Regions from separate parts of the Streptomyces sp. NPDC059008 genome, predicted to be linked through region 3. Evidence: riboswitches for the same ligand, from Rfam matches in the RefSeq annotation. Region 3 holds a riboswitch; each other region holds the start of a gene.
What was found. A riboswitch is a leader RNA that binds a small molecule or an ion and turns the genes downstream of it on or off. The one in region 3 is predicted to bind S-adenosylmethionine.
Positions count from the first base shown of each region.

Region 1: linked by a shared signal. The riboswitch ahead of ACFWZH_RS35405 (aminotransferase class V-fold PLP-dependent enzyme) and the one ahead of ACFWZH_RS07310 (ABC transporter permease subunit) in region 3 are both predicted to bind S-adenosylmethionine.
Region 2: linked by a shared signal. The riboswitch ahead of thrC (threonine synthase) and the one ahead of ACFWZH_RS07310 (ABC transporter permease subunit) in region 3 are both predicted to bind S-adenosylmethionine.

Region 1 is NZ_JBHYJC010000057.1:4,217-13,960, reverse strand. It holds gene ACFWZH_RS35430 (NlpC/P60 family protein) at 1-486, opposite strand, end outside; gene ACFWZH_RS35425 (NYN domain-containing protein) at 791-2,164, opposite strand; gene ACFWZH_RS35420 (hypothetical protein) at 2,183-2,422, opposite strand; gene ACFWZH_RS35415 (rhomboid family intramembrane serine protease) at 2,750-3,430, shown strand; gene ACFWZH_RS35410 (Lrp/AsnC ligand binding domain-containing protein) at 3,427-3,708, shown strand; gene ACFWZH_RS35405 (aminotransferase class V-fold PLP-dependent enzyme) at 4,086-5,459, opposite strand; SAM riboswitch class IV at 5,640-5,757, opposite strand; gene trpD (anthranilate phosphoribosyltransferase) at 5,849-6,913, opposite strand; gene ACFWZH_RS35395 (cytochrome bc complex cytochrome b subunit) at 7,054-8,691, opposite strand; gene ACFWZH_RS35390 (Rieske 2Fe-2S domain-containing protein) at 8,688-9,744, opposite strand, start outside.
Region 2 is NZ_JBHYJC010000002.1:204,019-213,762, forward strand. It holds gene ACFWZH_RS03835 (polysaccharide deacetylase family protein) at 1-174, opposite strand, end outside; gene ACFWZH_RS03840 (trehalose-6-phosphate synthase) at 456-1,895, opposite strand; gene ACFWZH_RS03845 (glucosyl-3-phosphoglycerate synthase) at 1,943-2,899, opposite strand; SAM riboswitch class I at 3,098-3,247, shown strand; gene thrC (threonine synthase) at 3,241-4,557, shown strand; gene ACFWZH_RS03855 (MoaD/ThiS family protein) at 4,610-4,888, shown strand; gene ACFWZH_RS03860 (cold-shock protein) at 5,375-5,578, shown strand; gene groL (chaperonin GroEL) at 6,013-7,635, shown strand; gene ACFWZH_RS03870 (hypothetical protein) at 7,742-8,026, opposite strand; gene ACFWZH_RS03875 (hypothetical protein) at 8,023-8,490, opposite strand; gene ACFWZH_RS03880 (hypothetical protein) at 8,809-9,255, shown strand; gene ACFWZH_RS03885 (sensor histidine kinase) at 9,397-9,744, opposite strand, start outside.
Region 3 is NZ_JBHYJC010000003.1:431,908-441,651, forward strand. It holds gene ACFWZH_RS07300 (pyridoxal phosphate-dependent aminotransferase) at 1-910, opposite strand, end outside; gene ACFWZH_RS07305 (PIG-L family deacetylase) at 1,145-2,986, opposite strand; SAM riboswitch class IV at 3,307-3,415, shown strand; gene ACFWZH_RS07310 (ABC transporter permease subunit) at 3,764-4,846, shown strand; gene ACFWZH_RS07315 (amino acid ABC transporter ATP-binding protein) at 4,843-5,694, shown strand; gene ACFWZH_RS07320 (ABC transporter substrate-binding protein) at 5,774-6,799, shown strand; gene ACFWZH_RS07325 (GNAT family N-acetyltransferase) at 6,945-7,682, shown strand; gene ACFWZH_RS07330 (flavin reductase family protein) at 7,732-8,268, shown strand; gene ACFWZH_RS07335 (LLM class flavin-dependent oxidoreductase) at 8,392-9,639, shown strand; gene ACFWZH_RS07340 (NtaA/DmoA family FMN-dependent monooxygenase) at 9,658-9,744, shown strand, end outside.

The DNA.
Region 1 (9,744 bases), on a different contig from region 3:
GCTCGCGGCCTCCGCGCGCTCCTGGGCGAGCCGGCGCTGCTTGTCCGCGATGGTCTTGAGCTGCTCGGCCTGCTTGCCGCTCAACTGGTCGAGGGTGGCGGCCTTCTCGAGGTAGGTGTCCGGGTCGCCGGAGAGGAACAGCTGCACCGAGGGGTCGATGGAGCCGCTGCGGTACTGGCCGGAGGCGACCGCGCCGAGGCCCTTGCGGAGCTGGTTGAGCTCACCCTGCCCGCGCGCGACCTTGTCCTGGAGGTCGTCGACCTCCTTCTGGAGCTTGTCCTGCTGCTCCTTGACCCCGTTGTACTTCTCGGTGGCCTGCTCGGCCTGCTCGTAGAGCTTGTCGACCTCGGACTTGACGTCCTTCTTCGACGGCGAGGGGGCGGCCTGGGCGGCCTGGGACGAAAGGGCCACGGCCGCCGCGGCGGTGGCGGTCAGCACGGTCACGCGGGTACGGCTCGGCTGCTTGGGTCGACGGTGGGACGCCACGGGGGCGAGCTCCTTCTTCCTCCAGCCGCCTACCGGGAAGTGGGGGGGGCAAGACCCCGGCTCCGCGTGAACGCCGCGGACTCGGCGGTACCTTCACTGTTCATCCCGGTTGGATGATCACCTGTATGAAGGTTCGCGCCCGACCTTAGTAACCGAGCTGTGATCGCTTCAAATCCTCATAGGAAAAATCTGCGCCACAAACCCCATCCTTTACCAACATCACACAGGCAGTGAGCGCCAATTGACACTGAGAGACGGATGGCGAGCGTTTTCTTCCGCGGTCCGGAAGTCCGAATCCCGCCCCTCAGGTACGGGCAAGTCGCTTGAGCAACAGGGCCGATGCGACCGGCCGCGCCCCGGCCTTCGCCACACCGTCGGCCACTTCCCGGTCCGTGGAGACCACGACGACCGGGCGGCCGGGCGGTTCGGCACGTACGAGTTGACGAATCAACTCATCGGCCGTTACGCCCGGTTTGCTGAACAGGACCCGCACGCCGCGCGGCGGTGCGAGCAGCACCGGCGCCGCCAGCTCCGCACCGTCGAAGACGCAGGTCATCTCGGCGCCGGTCTGCGCCGCCAGCACCGCGAGACCGCCCAGGAGGCGCAGCCGCTGCTTGTCGAGCGGCATGGTCGGATAGCCGGTTTTGGTGACGTTGTAGCCATCCACCACCAAATGCGCCTGGGGCAGCGCCAGTAGCTGGTCGAGCAGCGCCGGGTCCGTCTCCGACAGCGCACGCGTCGCGATGTCCTTGGGCGTCATCCGGCCCGGCGCGACCGCCTCGACGGTGTCGGCCGGATGGACGTTGGCGGGCGGCAGCGCCAGCTCGCGGCGCAGCCCCTGGGCGGCGTCCAGAACGGTGTCCAGCAGCAGCCGCAGCCGCATGTCCTCGACGCTGCGCCCCTCGCGGACGGCTCGCCGGCTGGTCTCCAGCGTCGCCTCCGCCTCGGTGATGCGGGCCTTGAGCCGGCGCAGCTCGCTGTCCGCGGCGTTCTTCTCCGTGGCCGCCCGGTCCCGTACGTCGGCCAGCTCGGCCTCGGCCTTGCGCACCGCGGCCTCACCGCGCTTGACGTCGCTCAGCGCGCTGCGCAGCTTGCGGCGCAGCGTCTCGTTCTCCTTGCGCGCGGCCTCCAGGTCCACCCGGATCCGCTCGGTGTCCGCCCGCGCCTCGTCGCGCGCCTGCGCCAGCTCCGCGCGCAGCCTGGCCAGCTCCCGCTCGGCCTCCTCGCCGGCCCGCTCGGCGCGCGCCCGCTGCGCCTCCTCACCGGCCGCCGCGACGAGCTTGACCCAGCCGTCGGGCCGCAGCACATAGGCGGCCGCGGCGACATCGAGCGGATCGGCGGCGGCGGGCGGGGTGCCGTGCTCCAGCGCCTCGGCGAGCTCCGGCTGGGCCTCGCGCAGCTTGCCGGCGATCCGCTGCCGGAAGACCGCGTCGCCCTCCAGCGCGGCGGCCATCGCGTTCCCGGCGAACTTGGCCCGGCGAGTCGGGGTGAACCGGGCGTACTGCCGCAGGGGAGCCGGGAGTTCGGCGACGGTCAGTGCGCCGAAGGACTCCGCGGTGAGCGCCACGACCCGGCGCCGTACGCCCTCGGGCAGCGGACGGTCGAGCACCTCGTCCGCCGCACCCGCAGGCGCGTCGGCACGCTCGGCCCCCGGCTCCCCTTCTGGACGGTCCACCACGGCTGCATCGCTCCGATCTCAGGCGCTCGCGCCCGGACGGTCCACCAGTTCGATCTGGTCGACCGCGTTGCACCAGCGGCAGCGCACGGATTCGATGCTCTCACTGAGGACCTCGCGCTCCTCCACCTTCGGCTCCCCGGCCAGGTCCAGGTGGACGTACTCCACGACCTTGGCCTGTCGGGTCACATCGAAACGGGTGAGGTTGCCGCACAGCGTGCAGCGCCACCGGGTTTCGGCCGTCGGCAGGGGAACAGACATCGTGTCGTCCTCTTTCATGCTCGTCGATCTCGTGCTGCTGCGCCGTTCACGCGGTGCGCCGTCGGACTGCGGAAGTACGCAAGGTACTGCCTGCAACCCTACGGCCTGATGGGGGGCCGGTGCGGGCCCTGCCCAGGAGCCGGGACGCGGCGAGGCACTCTGTCCCGATTGCCCGCATTACGCCATGATCACTTCATGACGGCGTCGGCTCCCCCTCCCCGTTCACCCCGTACTCCGCGCTCCGCGCGCGCCGACTCTCCCCGCCCATCCGGCCTCCTCCCCCGCCCGCCGCACCCCACCCGGTCCCCGACCGCGGTGTTCTCGCGGCTGACGAATGTGCTGATCGGCCTGTGCTGCGTGGTCTTCGTGGCCGGCCCCGTCTGCACCCTGAACCGGATGTACGGCACCGGCGACGCCCTGCTGGAGGCGCAGACCGCGTACTTCGAGCGATGGGGCGTGATCCCGCTGGAGCTCTGGAGCGGTTCGCTGCGGGCGCTGATCACTCCGCTCACCGCGCTGTTCGTGCACGGCAGCTGGCTGCATCTGCTCGGCAACATACTGTTTCTGTACGTCTTCGGCGGGATGGCCGAGGCGCGGATGGGCCGGCTGCCGTTCGCCGCCTTCTACCTCATCATCGGCTACCTGGCGCTGCTCGGCTACGCGGCCGCGCACGCCTCCTCGGGCCAGACGCTGGTGGGCGCCTCCGGCTCGATCGCCGGCGTCCTGGGCGCCTTCCTCTACCTCTTCCCCAGGGCCCGGGTCACCAGCGTCTTCCCCTTCCTGTTCTTCCTTCCGCTGCGCTTTCCCGCCTGGATCGTGCTGCTGTTCTGGTTCTTCCTCCAGTGGCAGGCCGCCCAGGACGACCCCCACGGGCCCGGCGTCGCCTACCTCGCACACGTCGTCGGCTTCACGCTCGGCTTTCTGTACGCCTGGGTCCGGTACCGGAGGGATAGTGTGGGGGCCACCAGGGCGAATGACCCGGCGACCGAGGGAGAGAGCCAGCCGTGATCACGTCGATCGTGCTCATCAAGACCAGCGTGGACCAGATCCCCGAGATCGCCCAGAAGATCGCCGCACTGGACGGCGTCAGCGAGGTCTACTCCGTCACCGGCGCCCACGACCTCATCGCCATGGTCCGGGTCGCCGCCCACGACGACCTCGCGGACGTCATCCCCGGCCGGATCAGCAAGGTCCCCGGCGTCGCCTCCACCGAGACGCACATCGCCTTCCGCACGTACTCCCAGCACGACCTGGAGGCGGCCTTCGCGATCGGGCTGGATGCCTAGCCCGTTTTTCCCCCACGCTTTCGGCTGTCCCGCCGTGCTGGTTGCTCACCGTTGCGCCTAGCGGCGGGCTGGTTGCCGCTGCGCGGGGCGTTTTCGGCAGCGGGTGCGCCCCTCCGGACTCCGTCCTGCGGTCCGCCCCCTCCCGTGAGTGGGAGGGGAGGAGACCGGTGGGGGTCCCCGTAAGCCCCCGTCTGCAGGAAGTCGACAGATAGGGCCCGCCCCCACCGGCCGTCTTCCACCCACTCACGGGAGGGGACAGACCGTAGGACGAAGTCCGTAGGGCTGTCACCGCACCCGACAAACAACCGCCCGCCGCAGGCGCAACGGCGAACAACCACCACGGCGGGAAAGCCAAAAACGTGGGATGGATCCCCGCGTCAAAGAGACGCGGGTACGCAACGGCCGTCCTCCGTGCGGTAGTTCCACCGTGCGCCGTCCGCGATGAGTTCCTTCACCGCGCCGACGAAGCGGTCGATGTGCTCGTCGGGGGTGCCGGCGCCGAAACTGACGCGGATGGCGTTCAGGGCGCGCTCGCCGGGGGCCGCCTCGGGGGCGCCGCACTCCCCCGGGTCCTGGGGCTCGCTGCCCAGCAGGGTCCGTACGAGCGGGTGCGCGCAGAACAGGCCGTCGCGTACGCCGATGCCGTACTCGGCCGACAGCGCGGCGGCGAAGTGCGAGCTGTTCCAGCCGTCGACGACGAACGAGAGCACGCCCACCCTGGGTGCGTCGTCGCCGAAGAGGGAGAGCACCTTGACCTCGGGCACCTCGGCCAGACCCTCCCGCACCCGGGCGATCAGCGCCTGTTCGCGGGCGACCAGGGTGTCGAAGCCGGCCTCGGTGAGCGCCTGGCAGGCGGCGGCGATCGCGTAGGCGCCGATGACGTTCGGCGAGCCGGCCTCGTGCCGGGCGGCGGTGGTGTGCCACTCGACGTCCACGCCGCCGTCGGTGCGCCGGGAGACCCTGCGGCTGGCGCCGCCGCCGGCCAGGTACGGCTCGCCGTCCTGCAGCCAGTCCGCGCGGCCGGCCAGCACCCCGGCGCCGAACGGCGCGTACAGCTTGTGGCCGGAGAAGGCGACCCAGTCGACGTCCAGTTCGGCGATGTCGAGGGGGTGGTGCGGGGCGAGCTGGGCCGCGTCCAGCACGATCCGCGCGCCGTGGGCGTGGGCCGCGGCCGCCAGCTCCCGCACCGGCCACAGCTCGCCGGTCACGTTGGACGCACCGGTCACGCACACCAGCGCCGGCCCGTAAGGCTCGCGCTCGGCGAGCGCCTTCTCCAGGGTGTCCACCGCCTGCTGCGGGGTGCGCGGCGCGTTGAGGTACGTCACCGTGACGTCCGCGCGCTGCTCCCAGGGCAGCAGCGAGGCGTGGTGCTCGGTCTCGAAGACGAACACCCGGGTGCCGTGCGGGAGTACGGAGGCCAGGAGGTTCAGCGAGTCGGTGGTGGCGCGGGTGAAGACCACCTGGTCGTCGGCGCGGCAGCCGAGGAACTCGGCGATGGTCCGGCGGCTGTTCTCGAAGAGGTCGGTGGAGAGCTGGGAGAGGTATCCGGCGCCACGGTGCACGCTGCCGTAGTACGGGGCGTAGGCGGCCACGTCGTCCCAGACCCGCTGGAGCGCCGGTGCGCTGGCGGCGTAGTCGAGCGCGGCGTAGTCGACCTCGCCGCCGGTCACGAGCGGGACCAGGACATCGCGTCCCAGAACCGGCAGCGGGGCACAAACGGAACTGTCGGCGGCAACGGCGGAAACAGACATGGCGAACTCCCGTGAGAGACAAGCGAATTCGCTGCGGGCGGGCGCGTCGGGGTGCGTCACAGCGCACTGCGGGGCGCCGCAGCGTGAAAGGAAAAAGGGTGCGGAAAAGGGGCCGAGGGGCCCTATCGCATTCGCTGGTTCACGGAAGTTCTCCCTCGAGGACCAGGATCCCTGGCGAGGGATCCGCGCTTGCCGCAGACCTCGCTGCCTGCGGCCTGGTCATCACCCGGGGCACCCCGCCACGGACGGAGGGTTGCCGGACAGCGGGCCGGGGCCTGTGTCGCTGTCACTCGTGACCTGCGCAGCATCATGCCACACGATCAACAACGCGCAAGCCCCGGTCCGTATGACGGACTGGGGCCTGCCTCACACTCTGCGTCACCCGCCGCTCATGCGTTGCTGGCGGTCACCCACCGCTCCAGCGCCCGCCTGGCGGCGCCGGAGTCGATCGAGGCGGCGGCCTTCTCGATGCCCGCGCGGATCTGTTCCGCCAGGGGGGCGTCGCCCGGCTCCAGCGCGACCAGCGCGGCCGCGGAGTTCAGCAGGACCGCGTCGCGTACCGGTCCGGTCTCGCCGTCCAGCAGCCGGCGGGCCACCTCCGCGTTGTAGGAGGCGTCCGCGCCGCGCAGGGCCTCGACGGGGACCAGGCCGATGCCGACGTCCCGCGGGTCGAAGCGCTCCTCGCGCACCGTGCCGTCCCGTACGACCCACACCCGGGAGGTCGCGGTCGTGGTCAGCTCGTCCAGGCCGTCGTCGCCGCGGAAGACCAGCGCCGAGGAGCCGCGCTCGGCGAGCACACCGGCCAGGATCGGCGCCATCCGGGCGTCGGCGACGCCGGTCGCCTGGGCGCGGACCTTCGCGGGGTTGGTCAGCGGGCCCAGCACGTTGAAGGTCGTGCGGATGCCGAGCTGGCCCCGGGCGTTGGCGACGTGCCGCAGCGCGGGGTGGAACTTCACCGCGAAGCAGAAGGTGATGCCCGCTTCCTGCGCGACCTCGGTGACCCGCTGCGGGGTGAGGTCGAGATTGACGCCGAGCTTCTCCAGCACGTCGGAGGCTCCGCTGGCCGAGGACGCCGCGCGGTTGCCGTGCTTGACGACCTTCGCGCCGGTGCCGGCGACCACGATCGAGGACATCGTGGAGATGTTGACGGTCTTGGCGCCGTCGCCGCCGGTGCCGACGATGTCGACGCTGGGGCCGGGGACCTCGATCAGCCGGGCGTGCGCGTACATGGTGCGGACGAGTCCGGAGATCTCGGCGACGGTCTCGCCCTTGGCCCGCAGCGCCACCGCGAAACCGGCGATCTGGGCGTCGCTGGCCTCGCCCCGCATGATCTTGTCCATCGCCCAGGCGGTGTCGTCGGCGCTGAGGTCGCGGCCGTCGAGGAGGGCGTTGAGGATGCCCGGCCAGGTGTGGGCCGCCACGCTGTCGCCGCCTGCCGGGGTCACAACGTTCATGGTCCACGCTCCTGGTGTGTTTCCTGCTTATGCCGTCACCCTATCGACCCGGCGGGTACGCCGGAGGGCCCCGTCCGATCGCCGGACGGGGCCCTCTGGGTGGCGTACTGCCTACGGTGCGCTACGAGGCGCCGAGGGGATCAGTGGTGGCCGTGGCCGCTGGTGATCTCCTGGTACTCCTCGACCGTGGGCTTGGCGATGACGCTGTCCTCGCCGTAGTAGGACTTCGAGAGCTTGGCGCGCAGCTTCTGCGAGCGCTTGATCTTGCGCTTGACGCCGTTCTCGTCGACCTCCGGGCCCAGTTCGAGCGGCTTGGGCTGCTCGTGCTGGGTCAGGAGGTGCAGCTGCTCCTGGTCGAGCGGCTCGTGGACCTCGATGAACTCACCGTGCGGCAGGCGCTTGATGATGCCGGACTCGCGGCCGTGCAGCACCTTGTCCCTGTCGCGCCGCTGCAGACCCAGGCAGATCCGCTTGGTGGCGATGAAGGCCAGCACCGGTCCGACGAAGAACGCGATCCGGACGAACCAGGTGATGGTGTTGATCGACAGGTGGAAGTGGGTCGCCCACAGGTCGTTGCCACCACCGATCAGCATCACGAAGTACGCGACCAGCCAGGCCACACCGAAGCCGGTGCGGGTCGGGACGTTGCGCGGGCGGTCCAGGATGTGGTGCTCGCGCTTGTCGCCGCGGACCCAGGACTCGACGAACGGGTAGACCGCGATGGCGACCAGGACCAGCGGGAAGATCAGGATCGGGATCAGCACACCGAAGTTGACGGTGTGGCCCCAGAAGTCCCACTCCCAGCCCGGCATGACGCGGACCAGACCCTCGGCGAAGCCCATGTACCAGTCGGGCTGGGCGCCCGTGGAGACCTGGTCGGGCCGGTACGGTCCGATGGCCCACACGGGGTTGATGCTGGCGACCGCGGCGATCACCGAGATCACACCGAAGACCAGGAAGAAGAAGCCTCCGGCCTTGGCCATGTAGACCGGCAGCAGCGGCATGCCGACGACGTTGTTGTTGGTCTTGCCGGCACCCGGGAACTGCGTGTGCTTGTGGTAGAAGACCAGGATCAGGTGCGCCACCAGCAGGCCGAGCATGATGCCCGGCAGCAGCAGCACGTGCACCGTGAAGAACCTCGGGATGATGTCGTGCCCGGGGAACTCGCCGCCGAAGATGAACATCTGCAGGTACGAACCGACCAGCGGCATCGCCAGGATGACGCCCTCGATGAACCGCACGCCGGTACCGGAGAGCAGGTCGTCGGGGAGCGAGTAGCCGGTGAAGCCGGTGAACATGCCCAGCACGAACAGCAGGAAGCCGAACAGCCAGTTGACCTCGCGCGGCTTGCGGAAGGCGCCGGTGAAGAACACCCGCATCATGTGGACCATCATCGCGGCCAGGAAGACCAGCGCGGCCCAGTGGTGGATCTGGCGGATGAGCAGACCACCGCGGACGTCGAAGCTGATGTCCAGCGTCGACTCGAAGGCCTGGGTCATCCGGATTCCCTGCATGGGCACATAGGAACCGTGGTAGGTGACCTCGGCCATGCTCGGGTGGAAGAACAGCGTCAGATAGACACCGGTCAGGATGATGATGATGAAGCTGTAGAGCGCGACCTCACCCAGCATGAAGGACCAGTGGTCCGGGAAGATCTTGCGCATGTTGGCCTTGGCGAGGCTGTAGATGCCCAGCCGGCCGTCCGCCCAGTCGGCGATCCGCTCGCCCCGCGGCGCCTGGCCGCGGCGCGGGTTGGTCGCGCCTTGTTCGTTACTCATCCGCGCTCCCAGAAGCTCGGGCCGACGGGCTCCGCGAAGCCGCTCGCGGCCTCCAGGAAGCCGTCCTTCTCCGTGATGTGCAGCTGCGGCAGGGCGTGTCCGGCGGGACCGAAGATCACCCGACCACCGTCAGCGAGGTCGAAGGTCGACTGGTGGCAGGGGCAGAGCACGTGGTGCGTCTGCTGCTCGTACAGGCTGATCGGGCAACCCACGTGGGTGCAGATCTTCGAGTACGCCACGATGCCCTCGTGGGACCAGGCGAGCTCCTGCTTGTCCTTGATGTTCTGCGGCTGGATCCGCACGAGCATCAGGGCGTCCTTGGCGATCTTGTTGTTGAAGTCGTGGTCGTCCTCCTCCAGGCCCTCGGGCTTGGCGAAGGTCAGCGACCCGACCGCGATGTCCTCGGGACGCAGCGGGAGGTTGGTGGACTGGTTGACCAGGCGGACGCCCTTCTTCCAGCCCGTGGTGCGCAGCTTGGTCCCCGGCAGCGGACCGAGGTCGCGCAGCAGGACGACGCCGGAGAGCGGCACCAGGGCCAGCGCGCCGAACATCGTGTTGCGGATCAGCTTGCGACGGCCGAAGCCCGACTCCTCGGCACCGGCCTGGAAGTCGGCCATGACCTTGGCCTTGACCTCGGGCGTGGCCTCGATCGGGTGGCGGTCGTCGGCGACCTCCACGTCCGACATCAGCGTGCGGGCCCAGTGGACCGCGCCGGCGCCGATGCAGAACAGGGCCGCACCGAGCGTCAGACCGAGCGCGAAGTTCAGGGCGCTGATGTGGCCGATCGGCCAGATGTAGACGATCTTGTCGATCGGGATGGCCACGTACGAGGCGATGAAGCCGACCGTGGCGATCATGGACACCAGGAAGAGGAGGGCAACGGTGCGCTCGGAGCGCTTGGCGGCCCGCTCGTCGATGTCCTGGGCGCGGTGCTCGTGGGGCGGCAGCCCCGGGTCGGCGAACGGGTTGTCCGCCTTCGTCACCGCACCTTCGTGAGCCGTCTCCCGCTCACTGGGAAGGGTTTCTTCTGGCACGTCTGCGTGTCGTCCAGTC
Region 2 (9,744 bases), on a different contig from region 3:
CCGGATCGGAGCCCGGTCGACGATCGGGCTGTAGTCGTACAGCCGGTTTTCCACGGGCCGGTTTTCCACGGGCCGGTTCTCCATGGGCCCGTCGTCCACCGGCCGGTTCTCCGCGGGCCGGTCGTCCATGGCCTGGTCGTCGTCCAGGAGCTGGTGGTTCGGCGTCTGGTTCATCGTTCTCGCCTCGTGTCGGGTGCGTACTGGTGCGGTGCTTCCTGGTACGCAGCCTCGAACGTTCACATTGATGTGAGCCTCAAAGGGGAGGAGGGTGACGCCGGTCACGGTCCCGGAGGGTGGCTCGGCGGGCGGCCCGGCGCCCGGCGGGAGAGACCGTCGGCGGCGTCACGCCCGGCCAGGGCCGCCCCCGGCGCCCGCCCAGGGCCACCCCCGGCGCCCGCCCAGGGCCACCCCCGGCGCCCCCGGCGCCCACCCAACACCCGCCCCCAGCCCCCGGCTCAGCCCACCAGCGCGCGCAGCTGCTTGAGGAACCACTGCGCCGGCGGCAGGGCGGTGGCCGCCGCCGCCAGCCGTGCCGTCCGCTCGCCGCGTTCCCCGGCATCCATCGACAGCGCCTCGTGCAGCGCCCGCGCCGTAGCGCTGACGTCGTACGGATTGACGGTCAGGGCGTGGCCGCCCAGCTCCTCGTGCGCCCCGGCCTCCCGTGACAGCACCAGTGCGCAGCCCTGCTCCGACACCACGGGGATCTCCTTGGCGACGAGGTTCATCCCGTCCCGGATCGGGTTCACCAGCGCCACGTCCGCCAGCCGGTAGGCGGCCAGCGACCGCGCGAAGTCGTCCTTCACATGCAGCACGACCGGCCGCCAAGTGGCCGTCCCGTACTCGGAGTTGATCTCCTCGGAGAGCCGGCCGACCGCCGCGGTGTACTCCCGGTAGACGGCCAGGTCCTGGCGCGAGGGGTAGGCGAAGGCGACATGCACCACCCGCTCGCGCCATGACGGCTCCTCCGCCAGCAGCTGCCGGTAGGCCAGCAGGCCGCGGACGATGTTCTTCGACAGCTCGGTGCGGTCCACCCGGACGACGGCCTTGCGCGGCGTCCCGTCGGGACCGGTGCCGATCTGCTCGCGCAGGGTGGCCAGCCGCTCCTCGACGTCCGCCCGCCGCGACCGCTCCAGCAGGAAGTCGGCGTCCGCCCCGAGCCCGTACGCGCCGATCCGGGTGCCGCCGGTGCCGCCGGTGACCTCGGCGCAGCACGCGGTGAACGCGTCCGCCCAGCGGTGGGTGAGGAAACCCAGCTGATCGGCGCCCAGCATGCCCTCCAGCAGCTGCCGCGCCACCTCGTCCGGCAGCATCCGGAAGTAGTCCGGCGGCGCCCACGGCGTGTGGGAGAAGTGCGCGATGCGCACGTCGGGCCGCAGTGCGCGCAGCATCCCCGGCACCAGCGCCAGGTGGTAGTCCTGCACCAGCACCGCCGCCCCCTCGGCGGCCTCGTCGGCGAGGGCGTGGGCGAAGGCGCGGTTGTACGTCTCGTACGCGCCCCACTGCTGCCGGAATCCGGCGTCGAAGACCGGCTCCAGCGGTGTCTGGTAGAGCATGTGGTGGACGAACCACAGCACCGAGTTCGCGATGCCGTTGTAGGCGTCGGCGTGCACCTGGGACGGGATGTCCAGCATGCGGACGCGCTGTCCACCGGTGTCCTCGGGTGCCAGGGCGCCCCCCGTCCGGCGGACGGCCTCCCGGTCCCCGTCACCGAGCGCCGCGCACACCCACACCGCGTCGGTACCGGGACCGATGGCCGACAGTCCGGACACCAGCCCGCCCCCGCCCCGCTTGGCACTCAGCGCCCCGTCCTCGCCCACGGCGTACGACACCGGCCCGCGATTGGACGCGACGAGAACCTCGGCACCTGCCCGGACCGCACTGCGCTCGGAGACCATGTCGCGACATTAACCCGCCGCAGAACCGCGCAAACGTACGGACACGGTCAGGCCGCCCGCCGCGCCGCGTACTCGGGGATTTCGGCCATGGGCGGCCGCTCCTCGGTGTCCACGTCCGTGGTGCGCGGGACGAAGCCCTCCTCGCCGCGGTCGAATTGGGTGAGCCGGGGGCGCACCAGGTGGCCGCGGGCGAGGCGCAGCTGGGCGGTGCGGTAGATGGCGGCCGCCATCCGGCCGAGGGCCTGGCCGCCCTGGTGGCGGTGCTTGCGTACGCCGACGTCCACCTGGGCGAGGGCGTCGAGGCCGACGGTGTGCAGGGCGTCGACGAGCAGACCGAGCTCGACGCCGTAGCCGACCGGGAAGGGCAGGCGCTCCAGGAGGGAGCGCCGGGCCGCGTACTCACCGCCCAGGGGCTGGACGAAGCCGGCCAGCTGCGGCCAGTGGAGGTTCAGCAGCGGGCGGGCGACCAGCTCGGTGACCCGTCCGCCCTGCTCGCCCGGGTGCCCGCCGGCCTCCAGGGGGCGGTCGTACATCGCCTTGACGAAGCGGATGTCGGGGTCGGTCAGCAGGGGGCCGACGATCCCGGAGACGAAGGTGGCGGAGAACTCCCGCAGGTCGGCGTCGACGAAGCAGATGATGTCGCCGGTGGTGACCAGGAGCGAGCGCCACAGGACCTCGCCCTTGCCGGGCAGCGCGGGCAGCCGGGGCAGGACGGTGTCGCGGTGGACGACCCGGGCGCCGGCCGCGGCCGCGACCTCGGCGGTGCGGTCGGTGGATCCGGAGTCCAGCACCACCAGCTCGTCGACCAGAGGGACCGCGTCGCACATCAGCTCGGCGCGGATCGCGGCCACGATCGCGCCGACCGTGGCCTCCTCGTCGAGCGCGGGCAGCACGACGCTGACCGTGCGGCCCGTCTGGCGCTTGGCCTCCAGCAGCTGCTCCAGCGGACGGTCCGCGGCGGACCAGGAGCGGCTGCTCAGCCAGCGCTCCACCTCTTCCAGCACGTCTACGACTCCTCGGTGGCCGCCGGTGCCGCGACCGGTATGCGATCCGTCGGGTGGGCCATTCTGTGATCCATCTCGCGGTTCGGACGACTATCTCAACTGTCAGTGCCTTCGGTTACAGTCTTGAACAACGCGGACGGCCGTCGCATGTCGGGGTCGCCGCACCACAAACGCCTGGGTTTCGACCCAGCGCCATACCGCTCATCCAGAGGGGCAGAGGGATACGGCCCGTTGAAGCCCCGGCAACCCTCCAGCCGGTCTCCGTCGCGATCATCGCGCGCGAGGCTCCCGGCTAGGGAAGGTGCCAAATCCGTCTCATGGCGAGATGCGCCATGAGGAAGATGAGGAGAAAGGGCCTCGCCTCCATGGCTGTGTACAGCACCGAAGTCACCGAAAACGCCTCCGCCGTCGCTCTGGGGCCCGCCGTCGCGCTGTCCTGCCGCGAGTGCGGCGAGCGCTTCGACCTGAGCCCGCTCTTCGCCTGCGCGACCTGTTTCGGGCCGCTCGAAGTGGCGTACGAGCTGCCGAGCGGCGACCCCGAGGCGCTGCGGAAGCAGATCGAGGCCGGTCCGGACAACATCTGGCGCTACGCTCCGCTGCTGCCCGTCCCCGTCGACGTGGCGGACAAGCCGAATCTGAACCCCGGCTGCACCAAGCTCGTCAAGGCCGACCGGCTCGCCGCCGAGCTGGGCGTCACCGGCGCGCTCTATGTCAAGGACGACTCCGGCAACCCGACGCACTCCTTCAAGGACCGGGTCGTCGCGATCGCCGTCGAGGCCGCCCGCGCCTTCGGCTTCACGACGCTGTCCTGCTCCTCCACGGGCAACCTCGCCGGCGCGGTCGGCGCCGCGGCCCGCCGCGCGGGCTTCAAGTCCTGTGTGTTCATCCCGCACGACCTGGAGGCCGGCAAGGTCGTCATGGCCGCGGTCTACGGCGGTGACCTGGTCGGCATCGAGGGCAACTACGACGACGTCAACCGCTTCTGCTCGGAGCTCATCGGCGACCCGCTGGGCGAGGGCTGGGGCTTCGTCAACGTCAACCTGCGCCCCTATTACGGCGAGGGTTCCAAGACGCTGGCGTACGAGATCTGTGAGCAGCTGGGCTGGCGGCTCCCGGACCAGATCGTCATCCCCGTCGCGTCCGGCTCGCAGCTGACGAAGATCGACAAGGGGCTCAAGGAGCTGATCGCCCTCGGCCTGGTCGAGGACCGGCCGTACCGGATCTTCGGTGCCCAGGCGGAGGGCTGCTCGCCGGTGTCGACGGCCTTCAAGGCCGGGCACGACGTCGTGCGCCCGCAGAAGCCGAACACCATCGCCAAGTCGCTGGCGATCGGCAATCCGGCCGACGGGCCGTATGTGCTCGACATCGCGCGCCGTACGGGCGGTGCGGTGGAGGACGTCAACGACGAGCAGGTCGTGGACGCGATCAAGCTGCTGGCCCGGACGGAGGGCATCTTCGCGGAGACCGCGGGCGGTGTGACCGTCGGCGTCACCAGGAAGCTGATCGAGGACGGTGTGCTCGACCCGTCCCTGACCACCGTCGTGCTCAACACGGGTGACGGCCTCAAGACGCTTGACGCCGTCGCGCCGACGTCCGGGCCCACGGCCACGATCCGCCCGAGCCTGGACGCGTTCCGCGAGGCCGGCCTGGCAGGCTGAGTCCACAGCTCTACGAATCCGCACTCCCCAACCCTGTCCGGAAGGCAGAACCATGAGCGTCAAGGTCCGCATCCCCACCATCCTCCGTACGTACACCGGTGGTGAGGCCGAGGTCACCGCCGAGGGCGCGACCCTCTCCGAGGTGATCGCCGACCTGGAGAAGAACCACCAGGGCATCGCGGCTCGTGTACTGGACGACGCGGGCAAGCTGCGTCGCTTCGTGAACGTCTACGTCAACGACGACGATGTGCGCTTCGAGCAGGGCCTGGAGACGCCGACCCCGGACGGTGCGGGCGTCTCCATCATCCCGGCGGTCGCCGGCGGCTGCTGAGGAAGCACGCGCCCGGTGACTGTTGACCGGTCACCCCCGATCGGTCGACGGGTGAGCGCTAATTTGCGCCATCTCTTCACCTACTTGACCGGAATTGCCCCGTCCGTTGAAATCGGACGGGGCAATTCCGCTTAGTGAAAGGGGATACCATTGCGGTGATCTCCGTTCCGGATAACTCCGCGCACGTGCCGAACGCATAGGAAAGCGCGGAGAGTTGTGCTCAAAGTGTGTGCGGCATTTGTCGCTTACGTGCGCTATGCCCGGCCCGACTTGCCCCGGAGAAACGGGATTTCATCGCATATTGCCGATTCTCCGGCGCCAGAATTCTCGTCCGATTGACCTGTTGCGCTGGGCATCGGTGCAGATACATTCAGCGGCGGTCGACGCGTTCCGGCGCACACCCCACGGGCCATTTCGCGGGGTGAGGTCTGACCCGGGTCCGCGGAGTGCGGTCCTGCGCAAGGGCCAGTAATAGGGGAGTTAGGCATGGCTCAGGGCACCGTCAAGTGGTTCAACGCGGAGAAGGGGTACGGCTTCATCGCGGTCGACGGTGGTGCGGATGTATTCGTCCACTACAGCGCGATCCAGATGGACGGCTACCGCACCCTTGAGGAGGGCCAGCGGGTCGAGTTCGAGATCTCGCAGGGCCAGAAGGGGCCGCAGGCGGACATGGTCAGGGTGAGCGCCTGAGGCGCGGGCCGACTGCAGCGTAGAGAAGGCCCGTACCCCGTCACGGGGTACGGGCCTTCTGCCTGCCCTCCCTGCGGCGGGACCTGAGCCCCCGTCGCCTGCGCCCGCCCCCCGTCCCGCCTGCGCCCGCTCCGTGCCGCTCGCCGCCGCGTGGCGCCCCGGCGGCACCCCGCCGGGCGGCCGGCGCCCGTCCGTCGCTCACCCCTCGCCCACCCGCCGACCCTCGCCGACCCCCTCCAGGCGGCTTGCACTCGCCCTGCCCGAGTGCTAATCATTGGCGTTAGCACTCTCCGAGTGAGAGTGACAGAACTTGGATCGGGCCGGTGAGGTCCGGACGCCGGGTGGGGCAAGGAACCACACGGCGCACGGACCGTCCGTCGCGGGCACGGGTGCCGATCCGGAGAAATCCACCCCGTCCGGGAGGACCACTTCACATGGCCAAGATCATCGCGTTCGACGAGGAGGCACGGCGCGGTCTCGAGCGCGGGATGAACCAGCTCGCCGACGCCGTCAAGGTCACCCTCGGCCCCAAGGGCCGCAACGTCGTCCTCGAGAAGAAGTGGGGCGCCCCCACGATCACCAACGATGGTGTCTCCATCGCCAAGGAGATCGAGCTCGAGGACCCGTACGAGAAGATCGGCGCCGAGCTGGTCAAGGAGGTCGCGAAGAAGACGGACGACGTCGCCGGTGACGGCACGACGACCGCGACCGTCCTGGCCCAGGCCCTGGTCCGCGAGGGCCTGCGCAACGTCGCCGCCGGCGCCAACCCGATGGCCCTCAAGCGCGGTATCGAGAAGGCCGTCGAGGCCGTCTCCGCCGCCCTGCTGGAGCAGGCCAAGGACGTGGAGACCAAGGAGCAGATCGCCTCCACCGCCTCCATCTCCGCCGCCGACACCCAGATCGGCGAGCTGATCGCCGAGGCCATGGACAAGGTCGGCAAGGAAGGCGTCATCACCGTCGAGGAGTCCCAGACCTTCGGTCTGGAGCTGGAGCTCACCGAGGGTATGCGCTTCGACAAGGGCTACATCTCGGCGTACTTCGCCACCGACATGGAGCGTATGGAGGCGTCGCTCGACGACCCGTACATCCTGATCGTCAACTCCAAGATCGGCAACGTCAAGGACCTGCTGCCGCTCCTGGAGAAGGTCATGCAGTCCGGCAAGCCGCTGCTGATCATCGCCGAGGACGTCGAGGGCGAGGCCCTGTCGACCCTGGTCGTCAACAAGATCCGTGGCACCTTCAAGTCCGTCGCCGTCAAGGCCCCGGGCTTCGGTGACCGCCGCAAGGCCATGCTCGGCGACATCGCCATCCTCACCGGTGGCACCGTCATCTCCGAGGAGGTCGGCCTCAAGCTGGAGAACGCCGGTCTCGACCTGCTCGGCCGCGCCCGCAAGGTCGTCATCACCAAGGACGAGACCACCATCGTCGACGGTGCCGGCGACAGCGACCAGGTCCAGGGCCGCGTCAACCAGATCCGCGCCGAGATCGAGAACTCGGACAGCGACTACGACCGCGAGAAGCTGCAGGAGCGCCTGGCGAAGCTCGCCGGCGGTGTTGCGGTCATCAAGGCCGGTGCCGCGACCGAGGTCGAGCTCAAGGAGCGCAAGCACCGCATCGAGGACGCCGTTCGCAACGCGAAGGCGGCCGTCGAGGAGGGCATCGTCGCCGGCGGTGGCGTCGCCCTGCTCCAGGCCTCCCAGGTCTTCGAGAAGCTGGAGCTCGACGGCGACGAGGCCACCGGTGCCGCCGCTGTGAAGCTGGCCCTGGAGGCCCCGCTGAAGCAGATCTCCGTCAACGCCGGCCTCGAGGGTGGCGTCGTCGTGGAGAAGGTGCGCAACCTGACCCCGGGTCACGGCCTGAACGCCGCGACCGGCGAGTACGTCGACCTGGTCGCCGAAGGCATCATCGACCCGGCCAAGGTCACCCGCTCCGCGCTGCAGAACGCCGCCTCCATCGCGGCGCTGTTCCTCACCACCGAGGCCGTCATCGCCGACAAGCCGGAGAAGGCCGCCGCGGCCGCTCCGGGCGGCATGCCGGGCGGTGACATGGACTTCTGATCCTCCGGATCGGAACGCTGATCCCTCCCGGATCACACGTCCGCACATACGTCGGGGCGGCACCCTCCTCCCAGGGGGTGCCGCCCCGACGGCGTTCACCGGCTCCTCACCGCGAGTCCTCGGCCGCGTCGGCGTCGGCGTCGTCCGCCGCCCTCTCGGCGTCCCGGACCTTCTTCGCCATCTCTGCCATCTCCGCCTCCTCGGTGGAGGAGTCGGAGGAGTTGGAGGAGTCGGAAGACCCCTGCGACGCCGCGGACGGCGCACCGCTTCCCGCGGAGTCCCCCGAGGACGCCCGGCCGGAGTCCTGCGAACAGCCGGTGGCCGCCAGGACCGGTACCGCCACCACCACCGCCGTCAGCTGCAGCGCGATCCGGCGGGAGGGCCGCCTCATGAGCCGCTGCCACCCTTGGCGTCGTCCTTCTTCGCGCACCAGGCCGCAACGGCCTTGAGGTCACGGAGCTCGCGGGTGAGGGTCGGCTTCAGCTCCCTGCGGTGGGTGAGCCGGTCCTGGAGGAACGTCGCCACCTCGTCGTGGTTCCTGGCGTGGGCCCTCTTCACCCGCACCTCCATCCGCGCGATCGAACCCCTGGTGTCCGCGTCGCCGTTGAGCCGGTCGAGCGCCTTGGTGATGCGCTCCTCCAGCCGGGGCACCCGCGCACACATGCCCTTGCCCTTGTTCTTGCTATTGCCCTTGGCCTTGGCCTTGCTCTTGTCCTTGCCGTCGGGCTGCGAGGCCGTCGCCGCGGGGGCCGGGCCGTCCTCCGCCGCGTTCGCCGGCCCTGCCGCGGCCAGCAGGGAACCGGCGAGAGCGAATGCGGCCAGAACTCCTGCCACGGCGCTCTTGGGACGCTGCATGGTGGTGCTCCCTTCCAGGAACGAGTGGGTCTTTGCGAGTGGTCGGACCCGGCCGCATCCGTCCCCACGTCACGGGGAGGCGGACCGACCGACCGGCCGACCGGCCGTGCCGCAGACCGTAGGGGCCTTCTTTGTGGGGATCTTGTGACTCGGTGCGGTGTGCGCCGCAGGGGTCCGGAGGGCGTTCGGCGTACACAAGGAATCCACAAGGAGCGTCCCTACGCTCCGGGGCAGTTGAGCGCCCGCGCCGCGTCGGCGGCAGCGCACGCATCGAGCCGTCGAACCCCGGGAGACACAGTGGACCGCGGTGGTTTCCTCATGCCGGACGAGCCCTCCCGTACGGGCTCCGCCACCCTCACCGCCCTCGGGCCCCGTGCCCTGCGGTTGCCCCTGAGCGGCTGGCGGCTGCGCCTCGCGCGGGGCACCGAGGGCCGCCCGGCGCTGGAGGTGCACAACGAGGCCGGACTGATCGACGTGTCCGTCGTGAGCACGCTGTGCTTCTCCCCGCTCAGGGGCGGCCGGCACAGCGGCCGGGCGGCGACGCGCTGGTCCCTGGCGTGGGGGCAACTGCCGCCCGGTGCCGACGTCGTCGAGGTGTCCTTCCGGGCGTGGCGGAGCGACCGGACCGTCCAGGCGCTCACGTTCGCCGATGCGTTCTGGGTCGCCGAGGTCGGGGGGCGGTTCCGCTCGGTGACGTGCTCCGCGGGCGCGACCCGGATGACGACGCGGGTGGTCAAGGAGCCCCGGAGCCACGAGGGGTGGTGACGGGCTCAGAGGGGTGGTGGTGGGGTGACGGGCTCAGGCTCCGGGCGGTAGCGGGGAGGTTGGCGGGGAGCCTGGCGCGGAGGCCAGCGGGGAGCCGGACGGGGAACCCGGGGGCCCGGGGGGAGCCTGGCGGGGAATCCCCTAGGGGCCCGGTGCGGAATCCCGTATGGACCCTGACGTGGGCTCCGGTGTGGATTCCCGTACGGGCCCTGACGTGGGCTTCGGTGGGGAATCCCGTATGGACCCTGCCGCGGACCCCGGCGCGGATTCCCGTACGGGCCCTGCCGCAGGCTCCGGTGCGAAACCCTCGGCCGGAATCTCGCTCAACCAGGTGCGGCGCAGCGGCAGTTGAAGGGTGCGGGTGTCGGCTTCCACGTCAACGGGCCGCGGCAGCCGCACCTCGAACCGGGCGCCGGTCCCCACGGGCCGGTCCATGATCTCCACGGTGCCGCGGTGCAGGGCGATCTGCTGGGCCACCAGGGTCAGCCC
Region 3 (9,744 bases):
CGGTCAGCCGCTCCGGGTACACGCTGCGCATCAACTGCTCCGGGTACCAGGGCCCCTTGTCCGCACCCCTACGGAACAGCTTTCCCACGACCACGTTCTTCAGCGAGTCCAGTGGGCTGAACCAGGACATCTCCTTCAGCCCCTTGCCGCCCCGCATCGCCTTGCGGACGTATGCGGAGCGGGAGAGGACGAAGCCCGCCCGGAAGCCCGAGAGGCCGAAGTCCTTGGCCAGGCCCCAGACGACGTGGACCCGGTCCTGGTGCTGGGGGTAGAGGCCGAGGGAGAACGCGCTGTGGAAGCCGGGCTTGGCCTCGGCGACCTGGCTGTGCGCGTACATCTCGTCCGAGATGATGTGCATGTCGGTCTTCGTCAGCGCCCAGGTGTAGATGCTCTCCAGCAGCTCCTTGCTGTAGTTGGCCCCCAGCGGGTTGTTGGGGTTGGTCAGGACGAGCAGCTTGGGGCGGGGGTCTGCGTGGTCGTACGCGTCCTGGAGCGCCTTCAGCGTCAGCTGGAAGGCGTGGGCGCCCGTCACGGGCAGTGGGGCGAACACGCACCGGAGGCCGGGCCGTTGCTCGAAGCACCACTTGAAGCCCTGCCAGGAGGGGGCGGGCAGCAGTACCTGGTCGCCCGGTTCGAGCACCTCGCCTTGTTCGAGGGCGAAGGCCAGGCACTCCAGTGCTCCGGAGACTCCCGCGGTGGCGTAGATGTCGTCGGCCTCGACGATCGGTGACATGGTCTGCTTGAGCAGTCGCGCGATGTGCTGCCGCAGTTCGTCCGTCCCGTACGACCTCTTGTAGCGGATGTCCTCCGGTCCGATCTCCGGGTTCTTGAAGACGTCCTCCTTCAGCGAGTCGTAGAGGAGGACGTTCTCGGCGACGGCCAGATTCAGTACCGGTGCCGGCAGCGACACATGGTGGAGGGCAAGTCGCTCTTCGGGGTCGGTGATCCCGTACAGGATGGCGGCGGCAGTGTTCTCTGTGGCGTCGTCGGTGGCGGTGATGGCCGTGTTCCCTTCCAGTTCCAGCGGGTACCCCCTGCGGCCCGGAATGTCCGCCTTGGTCGGGTATCCGCGCCGTACGAGCGGGAAACGGCGCCTCCGGCGAAGTCACCCGGGCAGATCAACGCGACGCTGCCGGAGGAAGCCTCAGGGGGTCGGGCTCGGTGGGTTGCGGGGGCCGCCCGCGAGGGGGACACCGGTGCGGCGGGCCTGCTCGACGGAGGCCTTGGACTTCGCGCTCTGTGCCGCGTCCTGGGGGATCTCGGCGGGGCGTGTCGGGCCGGGCGGCGGGACGTATCCGGGCAGACGCAGGGTGCGCCACACGTAGGGGTCGGCCTGGGCGCTGCCGTAGGGGGACCAGGCCAGGCGGGTCTTGCCGGTCTTGTCCTGGGTGTCGGAGTCGTAGAGGAGCACGTTGGCGGTGAGGCGTTCAGGGTCGACCGGGGCGGGCAGATCGGCGAGCGGGATCTTCGCTTCGACCGAGTAGCCCTTGTACGGGTCGGTGTCGACGGAGGCGACGGCCATGCCGGGGGCGTTGTGGTTCGCCGGCCCCTGGCGGTTGTCCCCGTCGCGTTCGGCGCAGGGGCCCTTGCCGCCCTTGGTGAAGGGGAGGACGCCGGCCTTGAAGGTGGTCGAGGTGTCGTCGGAGCGGCCCTGGGGGTCGAGGTCGATCTCGACGGCGTCGGTGCGCCAGTGGCGTTTGCAGTCGCCGGCGGCGTCCAGCGCGTAGCCCTTGATGTCGTCCGTGACATGGACGACGGCGTAGAGGTCGCCACCGTGACGGGAGAATTCGGCGGCGGCCGCGCAGTCCCTTTCGCCCTTGCACTCCTTTCCCTCCCAGTGCGTCAACTCCAGCTTCGGACCGGGGTATTCGTCCGGGCCGGCCACCCCGTCCACGACGGGGGCCTTGGCGACTTCGGGAATGTCGGTGGAGGAATGGGCGGGGTAGGAGGGCTGGGCGTCATTGGCCAGCCACGGCATGTGCATACGCCGCGCCCAGTCGCGGAAACCCGCGTACAGCGGGCGCAGCCCGGACTGCTCGCGCACCGCCGGTGTCGGTGGATTGTCGCGGTCGGCCAGGACGGTGAACCATTCGCAGGGCAGCCGGTCCGGCTCGGTCTCGACCGTGTGCGGCAGTGAGCCGAATCCCTGGGTGACGTAGTCGCGGGCCGCGTCCCGTTCGATCTGGGCCCATGTCTTCCCCGGGTGCTTGGTGGACGGGGTGCCGGTCCACACACCTACGACGGGCAGTCCGGTGTGCGGATCCGTGGACTTCGCTTTGGCGCACGTCGAACCCACCGGCCCTTTGAAGCCCCAGCTCTGGGCCAGCAGTTGGGACGGATTCCACACCTCGTACTTCTCCTTCTCGATCTGCTCGGGGAACGCGCGCCGATCGCCGGCGAGACGGAACGCCTCGACGGCGAGGCGACCGGCCTCCTGGTGGCTGCCGTGCTGATTGAACGGGCGCGGGTCCATGGTCACCACTTTGTGCGGGGTGGTCGCCCGGATCAGCCGGACCAGCCGCGAGAGGGTGTCCCTCGGCGTCTGCGGTGCTCGGTTCCAGACGGTGGTCGTCAAAGGGGCGGACAGTGTGTACCAGAAGTCCGGCTTGTCGAGGTAGAAGACATTGCGGATATCGGCCCGCCCGACGGCCTTGCGTTCCTCGTCCTCACGGATCATGCCGAGATCGGCGCCCTCCTGGTCGCCGGAGGCGTTCCCGCCGCCCTCGCCCCGGGTGATGGTCACCACGCCGGTGCTCAGCCCCGGACTCTCCCCCCACTGCCCGAACGTGGCCAGGGACTGGAACTCGTCATCCGGATGGGCTCCGATGAACAGCACATCGGTGTGCGCCGGATCCACCTTCGTGGAAGAGGTCCGTGTCTCCGGCTCGGTCCGGGTCGCGCACGCGGTCACGGTGAGCGCACCACCGACCAGGCCGAGCGTGCAGAGGGCGGCCGGCAGGGCACATCGAGGCTTCGATCCCGTCAAGAGCCCGTCCTTCTCTTTGGAGACGCACGATGGCAGGACGTGTGACGTGCGCAGCGATGATCAGCGGTATGGGCAGCTTGCCCCGAACGGCAGGAATCGGTCTCCTCGCTTCGCCCAAACAGGGGCGAGCCGAGCCACTGCTTCGGCAACGGGGGGCGGGTGAACCTGCCTGACGGGGCGTGACATGACATGTGTGTGACATGGCATCCGCGTATGCCGCCACATCTCGCCAGGTCTCTCCCGACTCGGTTTTGTCGTCCCACAGGTCGGGCAGGCTTTGACAATCATGTCCGAGGTCTGTCTAACTTACGCCGTAGATCGGTCATGAGTGTCAGCGACAAGCCCTGGCTTGCTGACCGGCAACCCTCGCACCGCGGTGGGGTGCCCCAGGTGACGACCGGACCGGAAGACTTTCGGTAAGCGCGAGGCCCACACGGGCCGGAAGAGTGATGGTGACGGGATGTACGCAGCTTTCGGGACGGCCGCATGGCGGCGCCGTGGCTGCCTGCTGCTGTGCGCGAACCGTTCGGTCGATCTGCTCCGCGTCAGCAGCGCGCTGTGTACCGGCAGCTGAGCTGCACCTGCCGTGCCTTCCGCCAAGACTGACGGCTGACGGTTCTCGGCGTCTCTGATGCCCACCGCTGTCGCGGTGTGCGCCTTTCCTTCCCAGCCCCCGTTCCACGCTTCCCCTGCGCATCGTCACGCAGAGCCCCTCCAGGGCCGCCGTGCCGTTGCCGCATCCGTGGGCCGGGGTGTCCGAATTCGCTGGAGCCCTCCATGAGTGAATCCCCCGGCGCTGCGATATCGCTTGCCTCAGCGCCTCCCGCCGAGGAGTCCCCCGAAGCCTCCTCCGCGCCTCGTCCCGTACGCCCTTCCGAGGCCGGCCCTTCCGGAGCCGGATCTTCCGAGGTCGAACGGCCGGGTGACGACGGCACCGCACCGCGGCCACCGGCGGCACAGCGGGTGCTGCCGCTGCGCAGACCAGGCCGCTGGATCGCCACGGCGATCGTGCTGGTGCTGGTGGCCCAGATCGTCCACGGACTGGTGACCAACCCCTTCTACCAGTGGGACCGCTTCCAGTACTGGTTCCTGCGCCCGACGATCCTCGACGGTCTGCTCATCACCCTCGAAGTGACGGCCTACAGCGCCGTGCTCGGTCTGCTCGGCGGCATCCTCATCGCCCTGGGCAGGCTCTCGCGGAGCCCGGTGCTGCGGGCGGTGAGCTGGACCTACACCTGGCTGTTCCGGTCGGTCCCGCTGATCGTGGTGCTGCTGTTCCTCTACAACTTCAGCGCGCTGTACAAGACGCTGAGCCTCGGGGTGCCGTTCGGTCCCGCCTTCTTCACGTTCGACGAGTCCCGGCTCGCCACCGACATCGTCGTCGCGGTCGTCGGACTCAGCCTGAACGAGGCGGCGTACGCGTCCGAGGTGGTGCGCAGCGGCATCCTCGCGGTCGACCAGGGGCAGCACGAGGCGGCGTCGGCACTCGGCCTGCCGAAGGGTTACCAGTTCACGAGGATCGTCTTTCCGCAGGCCCTGCGGTCCATCACCCCGAACTACGTCAATCTGCTGATCAATCTGATCAAGAGCACCTCGCTCGTCTTCTACGTCTCGCTGCTCGATCTGTTCGGCTCCGTGCAGAGCATGGGCAGCACCTACCCCGGTGACATCGTCCCGCTGCTGCTGGTCGCCACCGTCTGGTACCTGGTCCTCACGAGTGCCGTCTCCGTCGTCCAGTTCTACGTCGAGCGGTACTTCTCCCGGGGCGCGACGCGCATCCTGCCGCCGACGCCGTTGCAGAAGTCGCGGACCGCTCTGCGTGATCTGCGGGCCCGAGCCCGGAGGGAGGCGGCGATATGACCACCGAAATCACCGAGAAGACGGAGACCGTTGAGGCCGCCGAGATACGACCGGCCGCCGTCGAGGTCCACGACGTGCACAAGTGGTACGGGGCCCACCGGGTCCTGGACGGCGTCGAGTTGACGGTACGGCCCGGCGAGGTCACCGTGATCCTCGGGCCGTCAGGCTCCGGCAAGTCCACGCTGCTGCGGGTGATCAACCACCTGGAGAAGCCCGAGGTCGGGTACGTCAGCGTGAACGGTGAGCCGATCGGCGTGCGCCGGCTCGGCGAGCGCGGCAAGGCGGGGGTCGCCCCGGCGGAGGGCCGGGGGAGGCTCAAGGAGCTGAGCGAGCGAGCCATCCTGGGCCAGCGCAGCCGGATCGGCTTCGTCTTCCAGAACTTCAACCTCTTCCCGCACCTGACCGCGCTGGACAACGTGGCCGCCGCTCCCGTGGCCACCGGGAAGCTGACCAAGCCCGAGGCTCAGAAGCTGGCCCGTGAGCTGCTCGACCGGGTGGGCCTGGCCGACAAGTTCGGTGCCTATCCACGGCAGTTGTCCGGCGGCCAGCAGCAGCGGGTCGCCATCGCCCGCGCCCTCGCCCTGCGGCCGGGGGTCATCCTCTTCGACGAACCCACCTCCGCGCTCGACCCCGAACTGGTGGGCGAGGTGCTGGCCGTCATCAAGGACCTGGCCACCAGCGGCACCACCCTGATCATCGTCACCCACGAGATCGGTTTCGCCCGTGAGGTCGCCGACCAGGTCGTCTTCCTCGACGAGGGCCGGATCGTCGAACAGGGCCCGCCCGCCGAGGTGTTGGACCGCCCGAAGCACGAGCGGACCAGGGATTTCTTGAGCAAGGTGCTCTGACCCCGCCGTTCGCCCAGCGCCACACCACCGAAGAACCAGCGCCACGCCACCACAACCGCTCACCGAACCAAGGACAGCCATGCGTATCCGCAGCCTCCGCAGCCGACTCCTCCGCGGCCTCAGCACGGGCACCGCCGTCGCCACCCTCGCCACCGGCATCACCGCCTGCGGGGGCAACAGCGACGCGGCCGGCAGATCAGACGGCAAGCCGTCCGGGACGGTCGCCGTGGGCGCCCTCTCCAACGGAGCCGGTAAGGAGACCGACCTCAATGTCTCCGAGGTCAAGTCCATCAGTGCCAAGCTGCCCGAGCCGATCGCCAAGAAGGGCAAGCTGGTCATCGGCGTCGGCGCCCTGCCCGCCGGCTTCCCGCCGCTGGCCTTCGTGGGCGACGACCAGAAGACCCTCACCGGAGCCGAACCGGACTTCGGACGGCTGGTGGCCGCGGTCCTCGGGCTGAAGCCCGAGCTGAAGAACTCGACCTGGGAGAACCTGTTCGTCGGCATCGACAGCGGCCGGGTCGACGCCGCCTTCTCCAACGTCACCGACACCGAGGAACGCAAGAAGAAGTACGAGTTCGCCACCTACCGGCAGGACAACCTGGGGTTCGAGGTGCCGAAGAAGAGCACCTGGAACTTCGAGGGCGACTACCACAACCTCGCCGGCAGGACGTTCTCGGTGAGCCGGGGCACCAACCAGGAGAAGATCCTGCTGGAGTGGAAGGCGAAGCTGAAGAAGGAGGGCAAGGACCTCACCGTCAAGTACTACCCGGACGCCAACAGCGTCTACCTGGCGCTGAACAGCGGGAAGATCGACGCCCACTTCGGCCCCAACCCCGGCATCGCGTACCACATCACCCGGACGGCGAAGACCCCCAACGCCACGCGTAGTGCGGGCAAGTTCTCCGGCGCCGGCGCAAAGCTCCAGGGGTTGATCGCGGCGACCTCGAAGAAGGGCAGCGGGCTGGCTGAGCCGGTCTCCGAGGCGATCAACTACCTGATCGAGCACGGCCAGTACGCCAAGTGGCTGGCCGCCTGGAACCTCTCCAACGAGGCCGTCGAGACCTCCCAGGTCAACCCGCCCGGTCTGCCGCTCGAAAACTCCTGATCAACGCTCGCACGGAGGTCTGCCGCCCGGGACCCCGGCGTCACGTCGCAGTCCCGGGCGCACCGAACCGCCATGTCCGCCACGGATGACACCGATGTCGGGGATACCACGGATGTCACGGATGCCACGGAGCCCTCTCACCACTATGTCCACCAGCGTCTCTCCCCTCCCCGCGCAGAGCCCGGCAGATCCGCACGTCCTGGACAACGCCGTCTGGGCCGCGCTGACCGGCCCGCATGCTCGGTTCGCCGAGCGCCTCGGCCGCGCTGCCCGCTACCCCCTGGACGTGTGCCCCTTCTCCGCCCTCGCCGACCCGGCCGACCCGGGGGCCTGGGAGGACCTGGCCGCGTTGGTCGGCTCGGACACCGTCACCGCCGTCACGGGCGCGCGGGCCGCCCCCGACGGATGGGAGACCGTGGAGAGCGGGCAGGGCGTCCAACTGGTCGACACCGGGCTGGGCGCCGAACCCGCCCCCGAAGCGGTGCGCCTCGGGCCCGACGACACCCCCGAGATCCTGGACCTGATCGCCCTGACCAAGCCGGGCCCCTTCCTGCCCCGCACCGTCGAACTCGGCACCTACCTCGGCATCCGGCACCGGGGAGCGCTCATCGCCATGGCGGGGGAACGTGTGCGTCCGCCGGGCTGGACGGAGATCAGCGCGGTCTGCACCCACCCGGCACACCGTGGGCGGGGCCTGGCCACACGACTGGTCCGGGCGGTGGCGGCCGGGATCCGGGAGCGCGGGGACACCCCCTTCCTCCACACCCACGCCGGCAACACCCACGCCATCCGCCTCTACGAGTCGATCGGCTTCACCCTGCGCCGTCGTACGAACTTCCTGCTGGTGCGCACCCCGGGCGGTCGTCCGGCACCGACGCCGTGAACAGGCAGCCGCCCCGCCCGCCCACTCCCAGACGCCGAAGGGAACCGTCATGATCACCTCCGAGAACCGCCCCGCACGACCCTCCACGGGCGTTGCCGCCGAGGACGTCCTCCGCCGCACCCTGCGGCGCCACGCAGCCGGAGTCACGGTGATCACCGTTCCGGGCCCGGCCGGCTTCACGGCCACCTCCTTCACCTCCGTATCGCTGCGGCCGCCCCTCGTGTCCTTCTGCCTGGGCCTGGGCGCCTCGACCGCGCCTGCCGTGCACGCAGCCGACCGGTTCGCCGTCCACCTCCTCGGCACCCAGAACGCCGAGGTGGCACGGCAGTTCGCGCTCAGTGGCACCGACCGGTTCCAGGGGGTCGACTGGACCGAGCACGCGGACGGTCTGCCCGTCCTCGGCGACGTACCCGCCTGGCTCATCGCCCGGGTGACGCTGCGTCAGCCCGTTGGCGACCACCTGCTGGTCGTCGGCGAGGTCGAGGCCGGCGAGGTGCATCAGGACGCGACGGCGCTGGTGCACCACGACGGGGCCTTCGCCGCGGCCCGTCCACTGCTCCCCCCACCGATCCGTCGCGCTTCATGACCATCGCGACGATCTCGACGCTCACCCCGCTCACCCGATCACCACGCTCATGACGAGGTGAGCCCGCTCCCGGTACACGAGCCCGCTCCCGGTACACACGACCCCTCAGGAAGGCGCCCCATCGTGTCCTCATCACCCTCCTCCCCGCACTCTCCGGTCCGTTCCTCCGCTCCGCTGCACCTGGCGGTCGCGCTCGACGGTGCGGGCTGGCACCCTGCCGCCTGGCGTGAGCCGGTGGCCCGGCCCCGGGACCTGTTCACCGCCGGCTACTGGGCCGACCTCGTCGCCGAGGCCGAACGCGGTCTGCTCGACTTCGTGACGATCGAGGACTCGCTCGGACCGCAGTCCTCGCACTTCCTGGAACCGGACGGGCGTACCGACCAGGTGCGCGGACGGCTGGACGCCGTCCTCATCGCCGCCCGCGTCGCCCCGCTGACCCGGCACATAGGGTTGGTGCCGACCGTGGTGGCCACCCACACCGAGCCGTTCCACCTCTCCAAGGCGATCGCCACCCTCGACTACGTGAGCACCGGCCGCGCGGGCCTGCGCGTGCAGGTGACGGCGCGCCCGAACGAGGCCGCGCACTTCGGGCGCCGTACGTTCCCCCGGTTCGAGCTCGGGGACCTCGACACCCCGACCGTACGGGACCTGACGACCGACCTCCTCGACGAGGCGGCCGACTACGTCGAAGCGGTGCGCCGGCTGTGGGACAGCTGGGAGGACGACGCGGAGATCCGGGACGTCGCCACCGGCCGCTTCATCGACCGTGACAAGCTGCACTACATCGACTTCGAGGGCAGGCGCTTCAGCGTCAAGGGCCCCTCGATCACCCCCCGGCCGCCGCAAGGCCAGCCCCTGGTGAGCGCGCTGGCGCACGAGAACCCGAGCGGTGCCCCGTTCCGGCTGGTGGCCCGCTCCGCCGACGTCGGGTACGTCACGCCGCACGACACGGACCAGGCGCGCGCCGTCGTCGCCGCGGTGCGGGCCGAACAGGACGCGGCGGGGCGCGCGGACGAGCCGCTGCACCTGTTCGGCGACCTGGTGGTGTTCCTCGACGACACCCCGGACGCCGCGGAGGCCCGCCGGGACCGCCTCGACGCCCTCGCGGGACAGGCCTACACCAGCGATGCCCGGATCTTCACCGGCACGCCCGCCCAACTCGCCGATCTACTCCTTGAGTTGAGGGAGGTCGGGCTGTCCGGCTTCCGGCTGCGCCCCGCCGTACTGGGACACGACCTTCCCGCGATCACCACGGGCCTGGTCCCCGAACTCCAGCGCCGAGGCGCCTTCCGGCGCGCCTACGAAGCCGACACCCTGCGCGGGCTGCTGGGGCTCGCCCGCCCCGCCAACCGCTACGCCGTCACCGCCTGAGCCGGAAGGACTTCACGAATGAGCACGTCGTCAACGGGCAAGCCGCTCAAGCAGATCCACCTCGCGGCACACTTCCCGGGCGTCAACAACACCACGGTGTGGAGC